4 regions of the Shewanella sp. 1311 genome follow, and region 4 is predicted to be linked to each of the others. Evidence: predicted binding sites of a transcription regulator. Region 4 holds the regulator's gene; each other region holds the start of a gene.
The links. The regulator sigma-54, encoded in region 4, starts transcription at its own class of promoters, with help from an activator protein. The targets are predictions, from matches to a motif close to GTTGGCACGNNNNTNGNNT.
Positions count from the first base shown of each region.

Region 1: a site for sigma-54 is predicted at 3,066-3,084, ahead of AC5YB3_RS09025 (TorF family putative porin). Genes of this name have one in related genera too.
Region 2: a site for sigma-54 is predicted at 1,841-1,859, ahead of AC5YB3_RS08450 (P-II family nitrogen regulator). Genes of this name have one in related genera too.
Region 3: a site for sigma-54 is predicted at 2,968-2,986, ahead of flgB (flagellar basal body rod protein FlgB). Genes of this name have one in related genera too.

Region 1 covers NZ_CM181686.1:1,991,652-1,996,541, forward strand. Annotated here, with positions in the region: gene AC5YB3_RS08995 (hypothetical protein) at 1-97, shown strand, start outside; gene AC5YB3_RS09000 (hypothetical protein) at 233-544, shown strand; gene AC5YB3_RS09005 (DUF4240 domain-containing protein) at 561-1,070, opposite strand; gene AC5YB3_RS09010 (hypothetical protein) at 1,198-1,578, shown strand; gene AC5YB3_RS09015 (response regulator) at 1,662-2,459, shown strand; gene AC5YB3_RS09020 (HU family DNA-binding protein) at 2,619-2,891, shown strand; gene AC5YB3_RS09025 (TorF family putative porin) at 3,182-3,874, shown strand; gene rimK (30S ribosomal protein S6--L-glutamate ligase) at 3,983-4,888, opposite strand.
Region 2 covers NZ_CM181686.1:1,859,002-1,863,891, reverse strand. Annotated here, with positions in the region: gene AC5YB3_RS08460 (putative porin) at 186-938, shown strand; gene AC5YB3_RS08455 (hydrolase) at 1,020-1,562, opposite strand; gene AC5YB3_RS08450 (P-II family nitrogen regulator) at 1,907-2,245, shown strand; gene AC5YB3_RS08445 (ammonium transporter) at 2,256-3,506, shown strand; gene AC5YB3_RS08440 (hypothetical protein) at 3,726-4,064, shown strand; gene AC5YB3_RS08435 (tetratricopeptide repeat protein) at 4,192-4,890, shown strand, end outside.
Region 3 covers NZ_CM181686.1:988,683-993,572, reverse strand. Annotated here, with positions in the region: gene flgM (flagellar biosynthesis anti-sigma factor FlgM) at 1-27, opposite strand, end outside; gene flgA (flagellar basal body P-ring formation chaperone FlgA) at 103-810, opposite strand; gene AC5YB3_RS04465 (chemotaxis protein CheV) at 1,016-1,936, shown strand; gene AC5YB3_RS04460 (CheR family methyltransferase) at 2,036-2,875, shown strand; gene flgB (flagellar basal body rod protein FlgB) at 3,019-3,423, shown strand; gene flgC (flagellar basal body rod protein FlgC) at 3,426-3,842, shown strand; gene flgD (flagellar hook assembly protein FlgD) at 3,867-4,637, shown strand; gene flgE (flagellar hook protein FlgE) at 4,719-4,890, shown strand, end outside.
Region 4 covers NZ_CM181686.1:3,391,811-3,396,700, forward strand. Annotated here, with positions in the region: gene rapZ (RNase adapter RapZ) at 1-238, opposite strand, end outside; gene ptsN (PTS IIA-like nitrogen regulatory protein PtsN) at 235-678, opposite strand; gene hpf (ribosome hibernation promoting factor) at 681-968, opposite strand; gene AC5YB3_RS15190 (RNA polymerase factor sigma-54) at 997-2,475, opposite strand; gene lptB (LPS export ABC transporter ATP-binding protein) at 2,583-3,314, opposite strand; gene lptA (lipopolysaccharide transport periplasmic protein LptA) at 3,311-3,865, opposite strand; gene lptC (LPS export ABC transporter periplasmic protein LptC) at 3,852-4,412, opposite strand; gene kdsC (3-deoxy-manno-octulosonate-8-phosphatase KdsC) at 4,409-4,890, opposite strand, start outside.

The DNA of each region.
Region 1 (4,890 bases), 1.4 Mb from region 4:
CTTTTACGACGATGTACCTTGGGAATGTGGTTCTATGTGCCAGTTCGATACTCGCAAGCAAGGGTTTCAATGCAAAGAAATGAAGAATGAGCGCTAACTAACCGTTCAGCATAGGTTCAATATTTATACAATAAGCTAAGCCCCTCACAGTACAACTCGTTTTCTTTACCGTCTAAGGATGCACGATTTAGAACTGACGTGTTAAACGTAATTTTTAACTTGGAGCTTACCTATGAACCTAAAAATAGCTAACTTATCAAATTCTTACTCACATAAATTTGCTTTACTAGCCCTGCTAACGATCGGAACTTGCATAAGTCTTTCAAGCCATGCGGCGCCATTGACCATCAGCCAACAACAGGCGGTTAACGCTCATTTTAGCAAATTGGCTAAGACGCAACATGCGGCTGAAAACCAAATGACTGAGCAGCTTAAGCAAGATTTTACTCAGCAATTAACCGTGCAAGAACATGAGTTTATGAATGACATCTGCCCTAAATACGGCATGACCTTCGATGTCACAACCAATGCCTGCTTACGCTAATAAGCGATGACCAAGATTAAAATGGAAAACGGGCGCTGAGCTCAGGGTATTGTTGCTTTAAATCCTTGGACTTAGTGCTAAATTTTTTCCCTACGGGCGTCGCCTTGCCCGATGGCATAAAGGGCAACTCATCACCGGTTCTATCTTCGTATAATTGCCCAGCAATAAGATCGTACTCATCCACAAAAGGATAAGCATAGGCATCTCGCTCAGGCCAAGCGGCTAAACGCGCTAAAGTATCAGGCTGATTGACTACACCATCGTAGATTTCTTTGCCGAGTGAAATCAAAAAACACCTGAATTCGGCAAAAGCATATTCAGAATCACAGCCAGTAATAATGTAAGCCGCCCCCCACACCGACCACAAATAGCTCCGGCGCATCTGCTGACCAAAGATTTTATCGAAGGCTTTTAACTCTTCATTACTCAGTTCGGCGAGTTTCTGCTTCAGTGCTTGAGTCAAAGACTCCTGTGATTGCGCCGCTTCCGTTCGCGTGACTAAACCCCAAAACTCAACTTCTGTCATAAACTTCACCTATTAGAGCCTTTCGCAAAAAGGCATATTCTACACGATATTAAGGTTATGCTGGACTCGGATTAGGGCATTTCCTACACTTGCTCATCTTCTTAGCTACCTGTCTACACATACATCTATGCCTAAACGTCTTATGCTACTGATCTCTTTATATTGCCTCTTCAGCATTGCCGCACTTTTACGGGCTGTGACAACGCAATCCTTTGATGTCTTCACCCTAGGCGTACTCCCCGTGCTCGTTGGCATAATGATGCGCACGCCGTGGTCGAGCTTAGTATTGAAGATTTATATCGGCATGCAAACCTTAGGATTTTCCGCCCTAGGCATTACAGCGATTATTGCCTATCGTATAACCCCTGAAGATGTAAAAGTGATTGTTTCTGGTCACAATATTCCTATGTTGCCGCTGACGATAAGCATTATTGTCATTTTACTCCTGCAATATTGGATCGCATTTTCTAAGGTCACGAGTCATTATTTGACCCGTCAAACGCAGTAATGGACATTTGTTGCTAAGCTGTTACTAATAGCGTAGTTTAGCGACCCAATAAAATACTTGCGACTCTTAACTTGAAGTAGACTATGAGCCATTTATCGCCCAGCGAACTTTCCATTCTTTTGGTAGAACCTTCAGATATCCAGCGTCGAATTATTATTCAACGCTTACAACAGGAAGGCATTCTCAGCATTCAAACCGCAGAAAACATTGAAGCGGCTAAAGATATTATTGCTCGCCACAAACCCGATCTTATCGCCAGCGCCATGCATTTTGATGATGGCACCGCCATCGATCTCTTAGGCTACTTAAGGGCTAGCGCTGACTGCAAAGATATTCAATTTATGCTGGTCTCGAGCGAGTGTCGCCGTGAGCAACTTGAGATATTCCGCCAATCGGGTGTGGTCGCTATCCTGCCTAAGCCCTTCAGTGCCGAGCATTTAGCCACAGCCTTAAATGCCACAATCGATCTGCTCAGCCACGATGAACTCGACCTCAGTAATTTCGATGTGCAGGATGTGCGCGTATTAGTGGTCGATGATAGCCGCATGGCAAGAAACGTTATTAAACGCACTATCGGTAACTTAGGGATGAAACTGATTACCGAGGCCGAAGATGGTGCACAGGCCATAGCGTTGATGAAAAACAATATGTTTGACTTAGTGATCACTGACTACAATATGCCAAGCGTAGATGGCCTTGCGCTGACTCAATATATCCGCAATGAAAGCCAACAATCGCATATTCCCATCTTGATGGTGTCTTCCGAAGCCAACGATACCCACCTCAGCAATGTGTCCCAAGCGGGTGTGAATGCCTTATGTGACAAACCCTTTGAACCCAAATTGGTTAAAAAATTACTCTATCAACTGTTAGAAGAATAAAACCAGAATAAAACTTAAGTCACGAACTGAGCAAATATTCTGCGCTTTACCGAACATCCTGCGGCACCTTAGACGCAAAAGGCTTTCCAAGCGCTAAACCTTATGGCATGTTAGGCACGCTTATTTCAAATAAATCTACGGAAAGAAGAGACAATAAAAATGAACAAAACTGAACTTATCGCCAAAATTGCAGAAAATGCCGATCTAACGAAAGTAGAAGCCGCACGCGCATTGAAGTCTTTTGAAGCAGCCATTACCGAATCAATGAAAAATGGTGACAAAATCTCCATCGTAGGCTTCGGTTCGTTTGAAACTGCGACTCGTGCAGCTCGCACCGGCCGTAACCCACAAACAGGTAAAGAAATTCAAATCGCTGAAGCGACTGTACCTAAGTTTAAAGCGGGTAAGACCCTACGCGACAGCGTAAACTAAGCTAGAAAATTCAAAACAACGCCTCCATTGTGAGGCGTTTTTTTTGCCCTATCCCAGTGAAACGCTGAATATTTTTTGCACAACAAGAGTGCGCCTCTGCCCCATAAACTGGCAAATAAAAACATTTTATTAACACTTGATATTCTAATATCTTGTTTTACATAGAATTGTAATAGTGGCATGTGATTAGCAAATCCCTTCTTAGAAAAAAACCAAGATGCACTAATGACCACTGCTTACTTAAGTGTGCCACTGGTGAATCGATAAATAAGTCAATCGAGGGGATGAGCATGAAGAAATCACTGTACAGCGTTTTGGCCTTATCGACGGGAATGTTACTGGCTGGCAATGCCTTTGCAGCCGTATCAGGCAACATTGGTGGTACCTCTAATTACCTATGGCGCGGCGCGACCCAAACTAAAGATGCGGTCGCAATCCAAGGTGGGATTGACTACAGCCATGATTCTGGCTTCTATGCTGGCACTTGGGCATCGAATGTAGATTTTGGTGACGATACGAGCTACGAGCTGGATCTCTACGCGGGTTATGGTGGCAGTATTACCGAAGACATCAGCTACGACTTTGGCTACCTCTACTACGCCTATCCAGACGCTCCTGGCAGCATTGATTTTGGTGAACTCCATGCTGCAGTGACTTGGAAGTGGCTTGAACTGGGTTACTCCCATGTCATCAATGCCGGTGACGATGTCGCCGCCGATCCGTTAGATAATAAAGATCTTAGCTATCTTGCCGCGACTGTCTCTGTGCCTCTCACTGAAAAACTCAGCTTATCAGTGCACTATGGCTACTCAAGCGGTGATGTTGTGCAATCTTGGTTTGGTGAAGATAACTATGCCGACTATAACGTCACACTCAGCGCAGATACCAGCATGGGCACAGTGTCGTTTATGGTTTCTGATACCGACCTCACCGATGATGATGCCAAACTGGTACTCGGCTATTCCTACAGCTTTGATCTCTAAGGTCTAACATTTAGGGTCTTACGTCTAAGGCCTAAGGCCTAACATCTAAGCCCTAAGCATAAAAAAACGCCACCTTAAACGGTGGCGTTGTCTTATCACAATCATCCATTAGGCAATGATGGGTCTGTTGGTTTTACGGGCTGCGACCATTTTCTCGATATATTCAACAATGGGCTCAGTCACCGAAATCCCAGTGGTTTGTTCAATCCCTTCAATACCGGGCGCCGAATTCACCTCAAGGATCAAAGGGCCACGGTTAGAGCGTAAAATATCCACCCCAGCGACCACCAATCCCATCGCTTTCACCGCCGCAATCGCCATCTTACGTTCCACAGCAGTGATTTTAACCACCTCACCACAGCCGCCCAAATGCAGATTGGAGCGAAAATCACCCTCGGGTCCTTGGCGCTTCATAGAGGCGATGACCTTGTCACCGACAACAAAACAACGAATATCACTGCCATTGGATTCTTTAATGTATTCCTGCACTAAGATATTCGCTTTCAGCCCCAAGAATGCTTCTATCACGCTCTCAGCAGCCGTTTTCGTCTCGGCTAATACCACGCCAATCCCTTGAGTACCTTCGAGTAACTTAATGACTAACGGAGCGCCGCCCACCATATTGATGAGATCGGGGATGTCATTCGGCTTATTGGCAAAGCCTGTCACTGGCATGCCAATCCCTTTACGGGAGAGCAATTGCAGCGCCCGCAATTTGTCCCGAGAACGCGCAATAGAGATTGAATCATTCGCCGCATACACGCCCATCATTTCGAACTGACGAACAACGGCACAACCATAAAAAGTCACGCTGGCATGAATACGCGGAATGATGGCATCAAAGCCAACTAATTCAGTGCCTTCGTAATGAATGCTAGGCTTAATGGAATTAATATTCATGTAGCAGTTCAGTGTATTGATCACAACCGCTTCATGTCCGCGGCTTTGACAAGCCTCCACTAAACGTTGTGTCGAATACAACTGGGGGAATTGGGATAAAATACCTATTTTCATTG
Region 2 (4,890 bases), 1.5 Mb from region 4:
AAATATTAAATTTTTATTTCAATTATATATTTTTTGCATTAAGGTGTGCGCCGCTAGGAGAGCAGGTTCGTTTAAATATAAAATTAAATGGATATTAATGATAATGGAATAAGCAATGCTGAGATTGTTTCTTCGTTATCTTCATCTTTTACTCCTAGCTTATAATCATATAAGGGAATACTTTGATGAAAAAAATTACCGCGCTAGCAATATTATTAGGTTTCGTAAGTGTTAATGCCGCTGCTGCACAAGATAATCCATATCAGCATGAAGCAGGCCTAAAATATAGCGCAAATTCTGAAGAGTTCAGCGATGGTCTGTGGAACGCGAATTATCGTTACTACATTAGCCCAGTTGACCAAACTAAAGGTCCTTATGCGCTTAATGGATTTTTAGCTCAAACGTCTAATGTTGGCGTTAATTACAGCAATTATGATGAATCAGATTTAGATACTATTGGTGTTGATGGCACTTATGTATTTGCTTCTAAATGGTTTATTGCTGCTAACTATCAACGTTCTGAAATCGGCAGTTTTGACTGGAACACTTACGGTGCAGAAGTCGGTTATTACTTCAACGATAGCTCTGCAGTATCTGCTTTCTATAACGATGGCAGCGATAGCATCGAAGAGTCATACGGTTTAAAAGTGCGTAGCTTTATTGCACTGCAATCAACCACTGGTGTTGATTTGAGCGCAAACTGGACACATCAAGATTCTGACGACACATTCAATTTAGGTGCTGATTGGTATGTGACTAAGTCATGGTCTGTTGGTTTAGGCTATACCGATGATGGTCATGATGATACTTTCGTATTGAAAACCGCTTATTGGTTACGTCTGTCTGATAGCTTCTCTGCAAACTTTGAGTTAGCTAGAGAATTAGATTCAGATGCTGATGGTGTATTTATTGGTTTAGGTTTGACTGGTCGTTTCTAATTTAATTTTCGTAACGATTTTTTAATATAAAGGTCACAAGTTAATGTGACCTTTATTATTTTACTCTAAATGAATTTAAGACTATTTTATCAGTTTTAATAATGCCCTAAAGCGCTCGCCTTGGGCTTGATGTTGTAATTCAAATAATAGCGATTCCACGTTAGTTAATAAGGCGCCTCTGGCCGTCATCATCTGAATACCCAGTTGTTTATTATCGGCACTGCGTGACGAGACGCCATCTGCGACGAGATGCACCGAATATTGCTGTTCTATAAGGTCACAACAGGTTTGATAAACACACACATGGGTTTCAATGCCCGCCAGTATGACGTGTTTGCGATCCGTCTTAGTGAGTGCCTGCGCAAACTCTTCACAGTGCCAGCCGCTAAAATGTTGCTTGGCAATAGGGGAGCCGGTTTTCTCCAGCAAGGTTTGAAGCCCTGGACTGGTTGCTCCGAGTTTATCGGGTAGCTGTTCTAACCACAGTATGGGTATTTCAAATAATTGTGCACCTTGGATTAAGGTCTGTAGTTGTTGGTGCAGCTTGTCACTGTTATCCATGATTTGTGCAAGTTTTCCCTGCACATCGACGATAACGAGAACACATTCTTCGGGTTTTAACATCGGGCCTTCCTTCTGCGCTTGATGATTGTCTTAGTGATGATCTTCGCTTTTGTCTAAGAGCTTGTGCTGTGATGCTCAGGTTTCATCTCGATTTACGCTTCCCCCAGTAGACCCCAATTTCACCTTGTTACCAATAGGCCTAAGGTCGAATAGCTGCTGCACTTAAACTGCTCACTAAAAGAGTGCGTTGCACTTGTTTTTGCTCGATTATGGTGCATTTTTAACCTTTAAAAATAACCTTTTTTAGTTAAAGTTTAAAATAATCAGTAAGTTAAATTGTTGGCCTAATGATTGAATTACCTTTGATACAAGTTAATAACAATCGCGTTTTTTTGGAGGTCAGGATGAAACTAGTCAGCGCTATCATCAAGCCATTTAAGTTGGATGATGTCCGTGAAGCTATCGCCGGAATAGGTATTGAAGGCATGACGGTGACCGAAGTTAAAGGTTTTGGCCGTCAAAAAGGGCACACAGAGCTGTATCGTGGCGCCGAGTATCAGGTGGATTTTTTGCCAAAAGTAAAACTAGAAATTGCCACTAAGGCTGAAAATCTCGACATGTTGATTGAGGCCATTACCACTGCGGCCCATACGGGGAAAATTGGCGACGGTAAGATCTTCGTCGTCGACTTAGAACAAGCTATCCGTATCCGTACGGGTGAACTCGATACAGAAGCGCTATAAGGGGCTGACAATGGAAGAATTAACAAAATTAGGCGGCACAGTCACTGAACTACGCTTTGCACTCGACACCTTTTACTTTTTGATTTCTGGTGCGTTAGTTATGTGGATGGCGGCGGGATTCGCCATGTTAGAAGCGGGTTTAGTTCGCTCTAAAAACACCACTGAAATTTTAACGAAGAACGTGGTGTTGTACGCGATTGCCTGTGTGATGTATCTGCTGGTTGGCTACAACATCATGTATGTGGATAACACTGAAGGGGGGTGGTTGCCATCGATTGGTACCTTAATCGGTTCTCAATCATCAGATGCGAGCCATGCATTAGAATCTGACTTCTTCTTCCAAGTGGTGTTTGTGGCAACGGCGATGTCAATTGTCTCTGGCGCTGTGGCGGAACGGATGAAGTTATGGGCTTTCCTGTTCTTCTCTGTGGTGATGACAGCGGTTATCTATCCAGTAGAAGGGTATTGGACTTGGGGCCAAGGTTTTATCTCTAAACTGGGCTTTGTGGACTTTGCGGGTAGCGGTATTGTGCACATGACAGGTGCGACGGCGGCGATTGCGGGTGTATTATTGCTCGGTGCACGTAAGGGTAAATATGGCCCTAACGGTCAAGTGAATCCTATTCCTGGCTCTAACTTGCCGATGGCAACCTTAGGTATGTTTATTCTGTGGATGGGCTGGTTTGGCTTCAACGGTGGCTCGCAATTAATGGTGTCGGATGCGGCGAATGCGAGCTCAGTGGCAAAAGTGTTTGTTAATACCAATACTGCGGCGGCGTTCGGTGCTATCTCTGCGCTTATCGTGTGTAAGATGATTTGGGGTAAAGCGGATTTAACCATGATACTCAACGGTATTTTGGCGGGTTTAGTGGCGATTACGGCAGATCCTCTTTCACCTTCACTGTTAATGGCGGGTGTGGTTGGTTTAGTTGCGGGCGGCGTGGTGGTGTTCTCGATTGTGGGCTTAGATCGCATTAAGATCGACGATCCAGTGGGCGCTATTTCAGTACACGGCGTGGCTGGCTTCCTTGGTCTAATGTGTGTGCCATTATCCAACGCTGATGCGACTATTACTGGGCAGTTGACCGGTGCTGCCTTCATCTTTACTTGGGTATTCTGTTCATCCTTTGTGGTTTGGTATGTGATTAAGAAAACCATGGGGATCCGTGTGACAGAGGAAGAAGAATACAATGGTATGGATGCGTCTGATTGCGGTATCGATGCCTATCCAGAGTTTGTTACGGTTAAAAATGCTGGCTAAGTAAACTGGCGAATTAATTGTGATTCAACTTGATGCCTAGCGTGGATCGAGGGATAGTAAAGCAGAGCTTAGGCTCTGCTTTTTTATGGGGCTTGGTCATGGGTTAAGCTCAAGGCGGTTTAGAGTGGGGCTTAAGCAGGCTGCCGTGCATTACCTTACAGCATGATTTACCTACACTATTTACCTACAGTATTTACTGCATCAACAGAGGGGTGAACTATGAGCTTACATGCCACAGCTGTCGGTCAATTTACGCGACTCAGCCTTATCGTTATTGCTGGCTTGATATCAGTATCTGCCTTAGCAGGGGAAATCATAGTTAACCGCTCGAGTGAGCCTGTCGATGCCTTTGCTGTGCGTGATCAAGTGCTCAAGGATTTTGAGTGGCAGGAGTCGCTGCGTCGCCAGCAGCAGATCCAAATTCTGCAGGCTTTACCCTTAGGTTGTATTACTGTGATAAAGCCCTATCGCTATTTCACCTGTGGGGAACATAACTATCGGCCATATCATTACCAGCAGCGCGAGCTATACATAGAGGTTGATCGACCTTCGCAGTAACTAACTTGCTAAATCACTTGCCATTATTTTTGAACGATAGCGATTGTCATTTTTTGTAACCATTTTATGTCGTCTTTTTCGCCATTTGTAATAAGCTCAAATAGGAGCTAATGGTGTGGGAGGACATATGTCGAAACTATTCCGAGCCGTATACCTGAGTGCCATCATGGGCGCTGCACTCAGTCAGTTGTTTGCCTGTAGCTCGACGACCATCGAGCCTGATCCATCTGATCTTGAGTCGCTACTTGCCGATTCACTGTTTTCCCCTGTCGCCGATATTCCTTCAGTTGCGGATATTTTTTATTTGCCGCCAGAGGTGGTGACAGACGTAAAGCGTAGCTATGACAAATACACTTTTTCCCACAATAACGCCATGTTAGCCAACGAATGGTTAGCCAGTTATATCAATGCCAGTCAAACCAATAGCGCTAAAATTGATTTTCGCTATCAAGATAACCTGACCCAAATTGCCCGTGAAACCTACGCCCAAAGGGCGGGGAATTGCATGTCCTTAGTGGTAATGACTTCTGCGCTGGCGGACATATTGAATGTGGGCGCTGAGTATCAAGATATCGCCATTGAACCCGTATGGGACAAGCAAGGTGATTTCTATTTAATCAATGGTCATGTGAACTTACGCTTACTTCCGCCCGAGAATTTGCATTCAGTCTATGTGTCATCTTCGGCAATCTTAGTGGACTTTATGCCTGAGCGCGCCCTACGAGGATATGGTAAGACCCGAGTGAATAAGCAGACCTTAATCAGCATGTTTTACAACAATATGGCGGCAGAGTCTTTAGTGAATGGCGATTTAGACAGAGCCTAT
Region 3 (4,890 bases), 2.4 Mb from region 4:
GTTGAGTTTGCTAATATCAATTGCCATTTTCGGCTCCAGCGTCGTGTGTACGGGATTTCTTAACTGGGGTATCGGCAGCTTATAAAAAAGCTTTAGAATATTTTACATTCTTACTTCAACTTCGCCAATGCCCGTGACTATAGCATCTAGTTCTTTGTTTGAACTGCTATTTTTGACTCTGATCCGATCGCCTTTATTGCCATCTTGTAGGGCTTCGCCCGCAGTTTTAAGTTCGAATGAGTTAGAACGAACATAAATAGATACCGAGTCGTTTTTACACACAAAGCATAAGTTATTGCTCAATATAGGATAATCCTTCGAGACGCGTCGTTTGACTCGCACACCAGCTAATTTACTTGGGTCATCAAATTCAGCGCCTCGTAAACTATTTTGCTCAATGTAACGGATTTCAACTTGGCTAGGGGAGATGAGTTCGCCAGGCGCTAAGGTTTCAGTTGTGACAACAACGGGGAATAAAATATCCACTCTAACCGACATATAAATCTGCCAAGGGTAAGCGAGCTCTTGCGTATTGCAGCTGACTTTTAGGGTGTTATTACGGCTAATTTCCCTGTCACTAGCCAATTCAACCTGAATTGGCGACGAACATTGTGACGGCAGCATTCTTGCGTCAACTATTTGCGGCGAAATATCGACTTTGGCATTCGCTGGCACGGATATCTTTTCTGAAATAAGCGCTTTAGCTAATTCTGAGATGGCCGATACGGTGGGAACAATAGGCTCTGCACTCGCAAAAACGGGCATGAAGAGGGCGAAAACACTAAAAAAACAGACTAAATTTACTTTCATAATGAAGAGACTAGCTTGTAACGCCAGAATGCACCTATACTTTTATCAAGTTCGAAGCTGACCACTGTAATAATAATTTGCATTACTGTCAGAAGATTGACTCAGTTTCGACTATGTTTATCGATAGATAAGACGTAAGCAATTAATATGCCTATACTCAAACGAGTCATAGGGCCGTACATAAACAGAACAACAAGGCAGAGTTATGTCGAGTATTCTTGATTCAGTCAACAAACGAACCCAGCTCGTTGGCCAAAACCGTTTAGAATTGCTGCTTTTTAAATTAAACGGTCGTCAACGGTTTGGGATTAACGTGTTTAAGGTGAAAGAAGTACTGCAGTGCCCGCCACTGACAACTTTGCCTAAACTTAATCCTTATGTTAAAGGTGTCGCGCATATTCGCGGTACGACTATTTCAGTTATTGATCTGAGTGCGGCAACAGGTGGTAGACCTTTAGCGAGTACTGAAAACTGTTTCATCATTATTTCTGAATATAACCGCAGCGTTCAAGGTTTCTTGGTCAGTTCTGTTGAGCGGATTATAAACATGAATTGGGAAGCGATTATGCCTCCGCCTCAAGGTGCTGGTCGTTATTCTTATCTGACGGCAGTAACTGAGATAGAAGGTGAATTGGTTGAAATTCTCGACGTAGAAAAAATCTTAGATGAGATTTCACCGGTTAAAACTGCCATCAGTGAAGAAGCCAATGAAAAGCTGACCCTCGACAGAACCCAGCATTACCATATTATGGTTATCGATGATTCTGCCGTGGCGCGTAAGCAAATTATTCGTTCACTCGAGTCATTGAACTTACAAATTGATACCGCAAAAGATGGTCGAGAAGCATTAGATAAGCTTAAAGAAATCGCCAAAGAAATGGACAATGTTGCCGATGAAATCCCTCTCATTATCTCAGACATTGAGATGCCTGAAATGGATGGTTATACCCTGACCGCTGAGATCCGAGATGATCCTAAGCTCAAGCATATTAAAGTGGTACTGCACACATCGTTAAGTGGTGTATTCAATCAGGCAATGGTTCAAAAAGTGGGGGCCAATGACTTTATCGCTAAGTTTAATCCCGACGAACTGGCTGCTGCCGTGAATAAACACTTAAGTTTGTAAGTGCAGTAGTTAGTACCTAGATACGCTTTACGCTATAATCTCGACTTTATAACATGATGGTTTCGCACTGATTTTGGTGCTTGCTATAGGATTTAGGATGTGAATGTGCCAAATAAATCACTCGCTGAAGCTGAATATAATCAATTTAGGTTGTTCTTAGAGCAACACAGCGGCATCGTACTGGGTGAAAATAAGCAATATCTGGTGCGCAGTCGTCTTGCTCCTCTGATGGGGAAATATAACCTGCCATCCTTATCCGATGTGGTTAAGCATTCGATGAAGCCTACGGAACGTGCGCTTCGGGCTGAAGTGATCGATGCTATGACGACCAATGAAACCCTTTGGTTCCGTGATCGTTATCCATTTGAGTTATTGCATAACGTTTTGTTACCTGAGTACAGTCGTTTAGGTCGTCCACTTAAGATTTGGTCGGCAGCGTGTTCGTCCGGGCAAGAACCCTATTCATTGGCGATGACGATTCTTGAGTATCAACAGAAGAAGCCTGGTGCGCTTGCGGGTAGTGCGTCAATTCAAGCCACGGATTTGTCGCCTTCCATGTTGGAACGTTGCAAAAATGCTGAGTACGATAGCTTGGCATTAGCGCGCGGTTTATCCGAGGAGCGTAAGCGTCAGTTTTTTGATGCTTTGCCTTCAGGCAATATGAAGTTAAAGGATAATGTTAAGCGTTTGGTGAACTTTAGGGCACATAATCTGCTTGAAAGTTATAGCTTACTTGGTAAGTTCGACATTATTTTTTGCCGCAATGTGCTGATTTATTTTGCGCCTGAGGCAAAGGCAAAAATTTTGCGGCAATTCGCTGCCGCTCTTAATCCAAAAGGGATTTTATTTCTCGGTGCATCAGAATCTATTGCTGGTTTAACGGATGAGTTTGACATGGTCCGTTGTAACCCTGGGATTTATTACCAGAAAAAGACTTAAGTCTGCTGCTTTAAAGAAAATTACCGACATTTGTCGGTAATTTTTTACCCATCACTTGCTCATCCCTATTGTTATTCTCATTATTCTCCTATGTTGGCACATGAATTGCTTTATTTCCGTGAGTGACACGAGGAGGCAATTTTATGGCGATCAATTTTGATAATGCACTGGGTGTGCATCAGTACACTCTCGGTATTAGAGCGCAGCGAGCTGAAGTCATTTCGAGCAATATCGCTAACGCCGATACGCCACATTATAAAGCCCGTGATGTAGATTTTTCTGCGGCAATGCAGGCCGCCCGTGGCCAACAACAGCAGCGTAATAGTCTTGAAATGCAAGAGACAGACAAGCATTTTGGTCTTGCTGAGTTGACTGGTCAATTTGTTAAGTTCCGCGTGCCAAATCAACCCGATACTGGTGATGGTAATACTGTTGATATCCAACAGGAACAATCGGCATTTATGCAAAATGCCCTTGAATATCAAATGTCGCTTGGTTTTTTAGACAGTAAGTTTAGTGGCATGAAGAAAGCGCTGAGAGGGGATTAATCATGAGTTTATTTAGCATATTTGATGTTGCTGGCTCAGGAATGTCGGCTCAATCGGTCAGGTTGAACACCACTGCGAGTAATATAGCTAACGCTGATTCCGTCTCGAGTAGCGTAGATAAGACCTATCGTTCCCGTCATCCTATTTTTGAAGCTGAAATGGCCAAAGCCCAAAGTCAGCAACAAGCCTCTCAAGGTGTTGCGGTAAAAGGTATTGTTGAAAGTGATCGACCACTACTAAAAGAATACTCGCCCGATCATCCAATGGCGGATGCGGACGGCTTTATTTATAAACCGAATGTTAATGTCATGGAAGAAATGGCAGATATGATTTCTGCTTCGCGCTCATATCAAATGAATGTTCAGGTCGCTGAAGCAGCTAAGTCTATGCTGCAACAAACACTTGGGATGGGTAAATAACATGTGTTACTTAGGAGGTAAGCTGTGAGCCTCATTAATCAAATTAACCAAGCATCGGCGCAGACGGCTCAAAATAAGAGTCAGTCAAATGCTGTTACGACCAATTCATCAACCAGCTCAACGGGCAATCCGTTTCTTGATGGCATACGTCTGCCAAAAGATTCGATTGTACCGGAAGCGAAAAGCCAACAGTTAACCCAAGATGATTTTTTCTCGTTATTAAGCCAACAGTTATCGATGCAGGACCCTTTTAAGCCTGTTGACAACGATCAAATGATTGCGCAGATGGCATCATTTTCGACGGTTGATGGTATCGGCAAGTTAAATGATGAAATTGTTAACTTAAACAGTGTCATGACGTCGAGCCAAGCACTGCAGGCATCGGGACTCGTTGGTCGTAAGGTATTGATCCCAACCGATACAGGCAATATTTCAGCAGAAAGCCCAACGATGAAAGGTGTGGTCAGTACCCCTGATAAAATTCCAGAGATTACTGTGCGTATCGAAGATGAGAAGGGCCAAGTTGTCACAACCTTTAAAGTCGATGGTAGCGATGGTGGTAACGTCGATGTGAACTGGGATGGTTTAGATAAGAATGGCCTGCCAGTGGTCGCAGGTAACTATACGATTAAGGCGAGTGGTTTAGTGGATGGGAAATCCCAAGAGCTGCCCGTTTCAACCTATGCTCATGTGAGTAGCGTTTCTTTAGGGACGGCCAGTACCGGCGCCATTCTTAACTTGAGAGGCGGTATGGGGATCAAGTTAACCGACGTGTTAGCTGTGTCTGAAACTTAAGTTTATACAAAATAATTTTGTAGAATCCGAATTGGGCGTTTGTTGTCCGCAATTGAATTGAGTCAAAAGTAGAGGTGAATTATGTCGTTTAACATTGCATTGAGTGGCATTTCTGCCGCACAGAAAGATTTAAACACCACGGCGAACAACATTGCGAATGCGAATACCATTGGCTTTAAAGAATCGCGTGCTGAATTTGCGGATGTTTACGCTAATTCTATTTTTTCAAATTCCAAGACAGCTGTCGGTGGTG
Region 4 (4,890 bases):
ACTCAGTATCAGGAGGCAGGCTCGCGAGTTGCTTTACTAAGACCTTGTCCTGCTCAGGCATGTTACGCACGTCGACACTAATGGCGACGAGATCGTTACTGCCTTTGAGTTGCTCAAGCAAAGTGCCGATTAAGGGCAAGGGAAGGTTATCGACACAATAATAGCCGAGATCTTCGAGTACCCTTAGGGCGACAGATTTGCCTGAGCCTGAGCGGCCCGACACTATGACCAGTTTCATCCAGTGATTACCTGATAGAGTTCCGTTTCATCATGCGTCTTGCGTAATTGCTTTAATATTTGCTTGTCGCTCAGCTTTTCGGCCATGCAAGACAAGGTACTTAAGTGCTGCTGACATTGGTCTGCAGGCACCAGTAGTGCAAATAAAATATCAACAGGTTGCTTATCGATAGCATCGAATGCTATCGGCTCTTCACACTTAATGAGTATGGCAATGGGCTGATCTATATCGGCTAGTCGACCATGTGGAATGGCGATGCCGTTACCTATACCTGTGCTCCCCATCTTTTCGCGCGCCACTAGGCTTTCGAATATCTCTTGAGATGAGAGGGTCGGGTACTGGGCAGCGACTAAGTCGCTGATGAGTTCCAGTACCTTTTTCTTGCTGCCCGGAGTGGCGCAGGTAGTGCACTCCGGCCGCAGTATGGTACAAAGTTCCATTATTAGTGTTTTGTTAACTTCTCTTTGTGTTTAATAACCTGACGATCAAGCTTGTCAATCAGGGCGTCTATAGCGGCATACATGTCAGCATGCTCTGAAGTAGCAAAAACTTCACCACCGATAAGATTTATTCTCGCTTCGGCAATCTGTTGCATTTTCTCGACATTGAGCACAACGTGCACATTATTGATCTGTTCGAAATGGCGTTCAAGTTTTGAAAACTTTTCTTCTACATATGCACGTAACGATTCGGTAATTTCGACATGGTGTCCACTCAGGTTTATTTGCATAGAAACGTCCTCCGATATCCACTGTAGGTTATAAACTTTTACGCTGATTAGAAGGCGGAATGAGCATAGCCTCTCGGTACTTCGCAATGGTTCTGCGGGCTACGTTGATCCCTTGTTCTGCCAGAAGTTGTGCCATCTTACTGTCGCTTAATGGTTTTTTCTGGTTTTCCGCTGCAACCAGTTTCTTAATGAAGGCTCTGATTGCTGTGGATGAGCATTCCCCACCATCGTCAGTACCGACGTGGCTAGAGAAGAAGTATTTTAGTTCAAAAAGTCCCTTAGGGGTATGCATGTATTTCTGTGTCGTCACCCTTGAGATGGTCGACTCATGCATTTCTACCGCTTCGGCAATATCGTTCAGCACCATAGGTTTCATGGCTTCTTCACCGTATTCAAAGAAACCTTGCTGATATTGGACGATACAGTTCGCCACCTTCAACAGGGTATCATTACGGCTCTCTAAACTCTTGATAAACCATTTAGCCTCTTGCAGATGACCACGAATAAATTGGCTATCGGCTTGGCTTTTAGTGCTGCGCGCCATCGAAGCATAATGTTGATTTACATTGATTTTTGGCATGCAGTCAGGATTAAGCTCAACCACCCAACGGCCATTTTTCTTCGACACTGACACATCTGGGATGACGTATTCGTCATCGTTGGGCGTAATCAATAAACCTGGGCGGGGATTGAGGGTTTGGATAAGCGCGATGCCGTCTCTTAACTCATCCTCTTTTAATTTAGTCTTACGCATCAACAATCTAAAATCGCGGGCGGCGATCAGATCTAAATGATCTTTGATCAGCATGCGGGCGTTTTCTAGGTTGGGCGTGTCAGCGGCGAAATGCGACAGTTGGATCAACAGGCACTCGCTTAAATCGCGGGCGGCAACACCAATGGGATCAAAATGTTGAATGCGCTTGAGTACAGCTTCGACTTCGTCGAGCTCAACCTCAGAATTGCCCATGGCTTCGAGGATTTCGTCAGTGCTTTGGGTGAGATAGCCTTGATCGTCGATGGCATCAATAATGGCGGTGGCAATGGCTAAATCGGTTTCAGAAAACGGTGTGAGGTTTTTTTGCCATTCTAAGTGTTCATACAAGCCTTCACTGGTCTCACCTTGGAAGGGCATATCGTCTTCACGACTGCCGCCGGGGCCAGAATTGGGAGAGGCGGTGAACACTTCATCCCAAGTGGTGTCCATGGGGAGTTCGTCGGGCATGGATTCTTTGGTTAAGGACTCTGCCGTGTCTATGGTGGAGCTGTCTTTTTCTGGCGGCAGGGTGCTAGATTCACTGAAATCCGTATCGGATAGCGTTTGGTTTACAGGGTCTTTAGTGGCGTCGAATTGATCCTCTTCCAGCTCGAGAAGGGGATTAGAATCTAAGGCTTGCTGGATCTCTTGCTGCAGTTCTAATGACGACAGTTGCAACAGACGGATGGCCTGTTGTAATTGTGGCGTCATGGTTAACTGTTGACCCAGTTTGAGCTGGAGTGACGCTTTCATGTTACCGCTGATCCCTACGTTATTATTGTTGGATGAGGTCGCTTGTTATCATCTTGAGTGGAGTCCAATGGTGGCATAAATTGCCTGCATTGGCTCCGCTTGATTAACTATAGCCTGAATTGTTCACCTAAGTACACAGCCCTAACTTGCTGATTGTCTAAGATCTCTGCGGGTGTTCCTTCGGCAATCAAGTTTCCGTGACTCACGATATAGGCATGTTCACACACATCTAATGTCTCACGGACATTGTGGTCTGTGATCAACACGCCAAGGCCACGACTTTTGAGCTGTTCGATAATCTTTTTAATGTCGATAACCGAAATCGGATCGACACCAGCAAAGGGTTCATCTAGCAAAATGAACTTAGGATTTGCTGCTAACGCCCGCGCAATTTCGACACGGCGACGTTCACCGCCCGACAATGACATGCCTTGGCTGTCACGGATGTGGGTGATGTGGAACTCTTCAAGCAGATGCTCTAGCTCTTCTTCCCTTTGCTCTTTTTTTAGTTCTTTACGCGTTTGAAGCACGGCCATGATGTTGTCATGGACGGTCAGTTTACGGAAGATACTGGCTTCCTGTGGCAAGTAACCTATGCCTTTGCGGGCGCGCAGGTGCATAGGATCTGCGGTTAAATCATCATCGTCGATAAAGATGTGGCCTTTATCGCTTTTAACCAGACCAACGACCATGTAAAAGGTGGTGGTTTTACCCGCGCCGTTCGGGCCGAGTAGGCCAACGACCTGACCGGTTTTTACCGTCAGACTGACGTCTTTAACCACTTGGCGACTCTTGTAACTCTTCGCCAGATTTTGTGCTCTTAGGGTGATTTGGGTCATTTAGAGTCCTGCTTTTTCACAGGTTTATCTGCTGGCGCGTCTGGTTTGGCATCATCTTGATAGCTTTCTGGCTGAATGATAGTGATCACGCGATCGTCGCCACTGCCGGTACTCTCGGCAATCAATTTTTGCTGGATGATGTTGTAGCGGATTAAATTACCCGTCACTTGGCTGCCCGCTTGATCTAACGAGGCTAAACCTTTAAGTGTCAGGGTGCGGCTCGCCATATCGTAACGAATTTCTTTCGCGCTCGCCGAGGCTGGACGGCCATCGTCTAATACTTGGCTGTACGTCGCAGGGTTGCCAGTGGCCACTAAAATTTTGCTATTTTCACCTTCGGCAGAAAATGCACGCAGTTGATCTGCATGGATTTTAATCGAACCTTGGGTGACTTCAACCGGACCAAAGAAGATGATCTGGTTGTTCTTGATATCTGCCGTTTGGCTCACAGCCTTGATTTTGACTTCCTGTTTCAGGTCGTCGACTTTAGCAAAGGCGCTCATGCTCATTATTAGCATTAGGCTGGCAAGTAATACGTTATTTTGCTTCATATGTTCCTACTACCTGACTGGTCAATTGCACTTCTTGCGCGTTGAGGTCGGCATAAAGGCCTTGGCCTTGAATATTAAAATCTTTCCCTGTGACGTAAATGGTGCGGTCAGAGGTCATTATCATCGTATTGAGATCGAGTTCCAGATAACTGGTGGACAAGGTCTGGATCGGTTCTTCTGGGCTAATGGCATCAATAATAACATTGTTTTCTAATACAACCTTGCCCGTTTCCTTGTTTAGCTTGCCCTGATCTGCTCTGAGTTGCCATTGTGCTTTACCTTGGTCTGGATAAACAAGATAAACAGGTTGAGTAAAGTAAGTTTGATTCGTTGAATCATAATGTTCCATGTGTTTCGCCGTCACACGGCTATTGACTAACCCTTGTTCATTGAACTCAACACTGCGCAGATCTTCAACGATGAAATCTGGGGTATTTTGATCTTTTACTCTGTTATCGGTATCACCGCTGTGTTTGTTCTGCACTTGCCAATAAAGCACTAATGCCGTTCCAAAAAAAGCGATAATCGCGAGTGTCACACGACTCATATACTCATTCCATGGGCCGAAGTGAATTTATTTTGACTGAGTAGCAATAGATCTGTGAGTTCACGCAAGGCACCGTGGCCGCCATTGAGCGTAGTCACAAAGTGGGCGTGCTGACGAACATAGGGATGACCATCGGCTACGCTGACTGCTAAACCGACGACATTCATCACTGGCAGATCGACAATGTCATCACCGATATACGCCACTTCTTCCGGGGTAACGCCATAGAGTGCGAGCAATGCTTCATAGGGCTCGAACTTATTGTCTACGCCTTGGTAAATATGAGTTACGCCGAGCGCTGTCATACGGTTTTCAACGATTTTGGATTGACGTCCAGTGATAACGGCAAGATTAAAGCCGCTGGTGAGTATCGAGCGCACGCCATAGCCGTCGCGAGTGTGGAAGGCTTTTAGCTCTTCGCCGCTATTGCTTAGGTAAATACGACCATCGGAAAACACCCCGTCGACGTCACAGATCA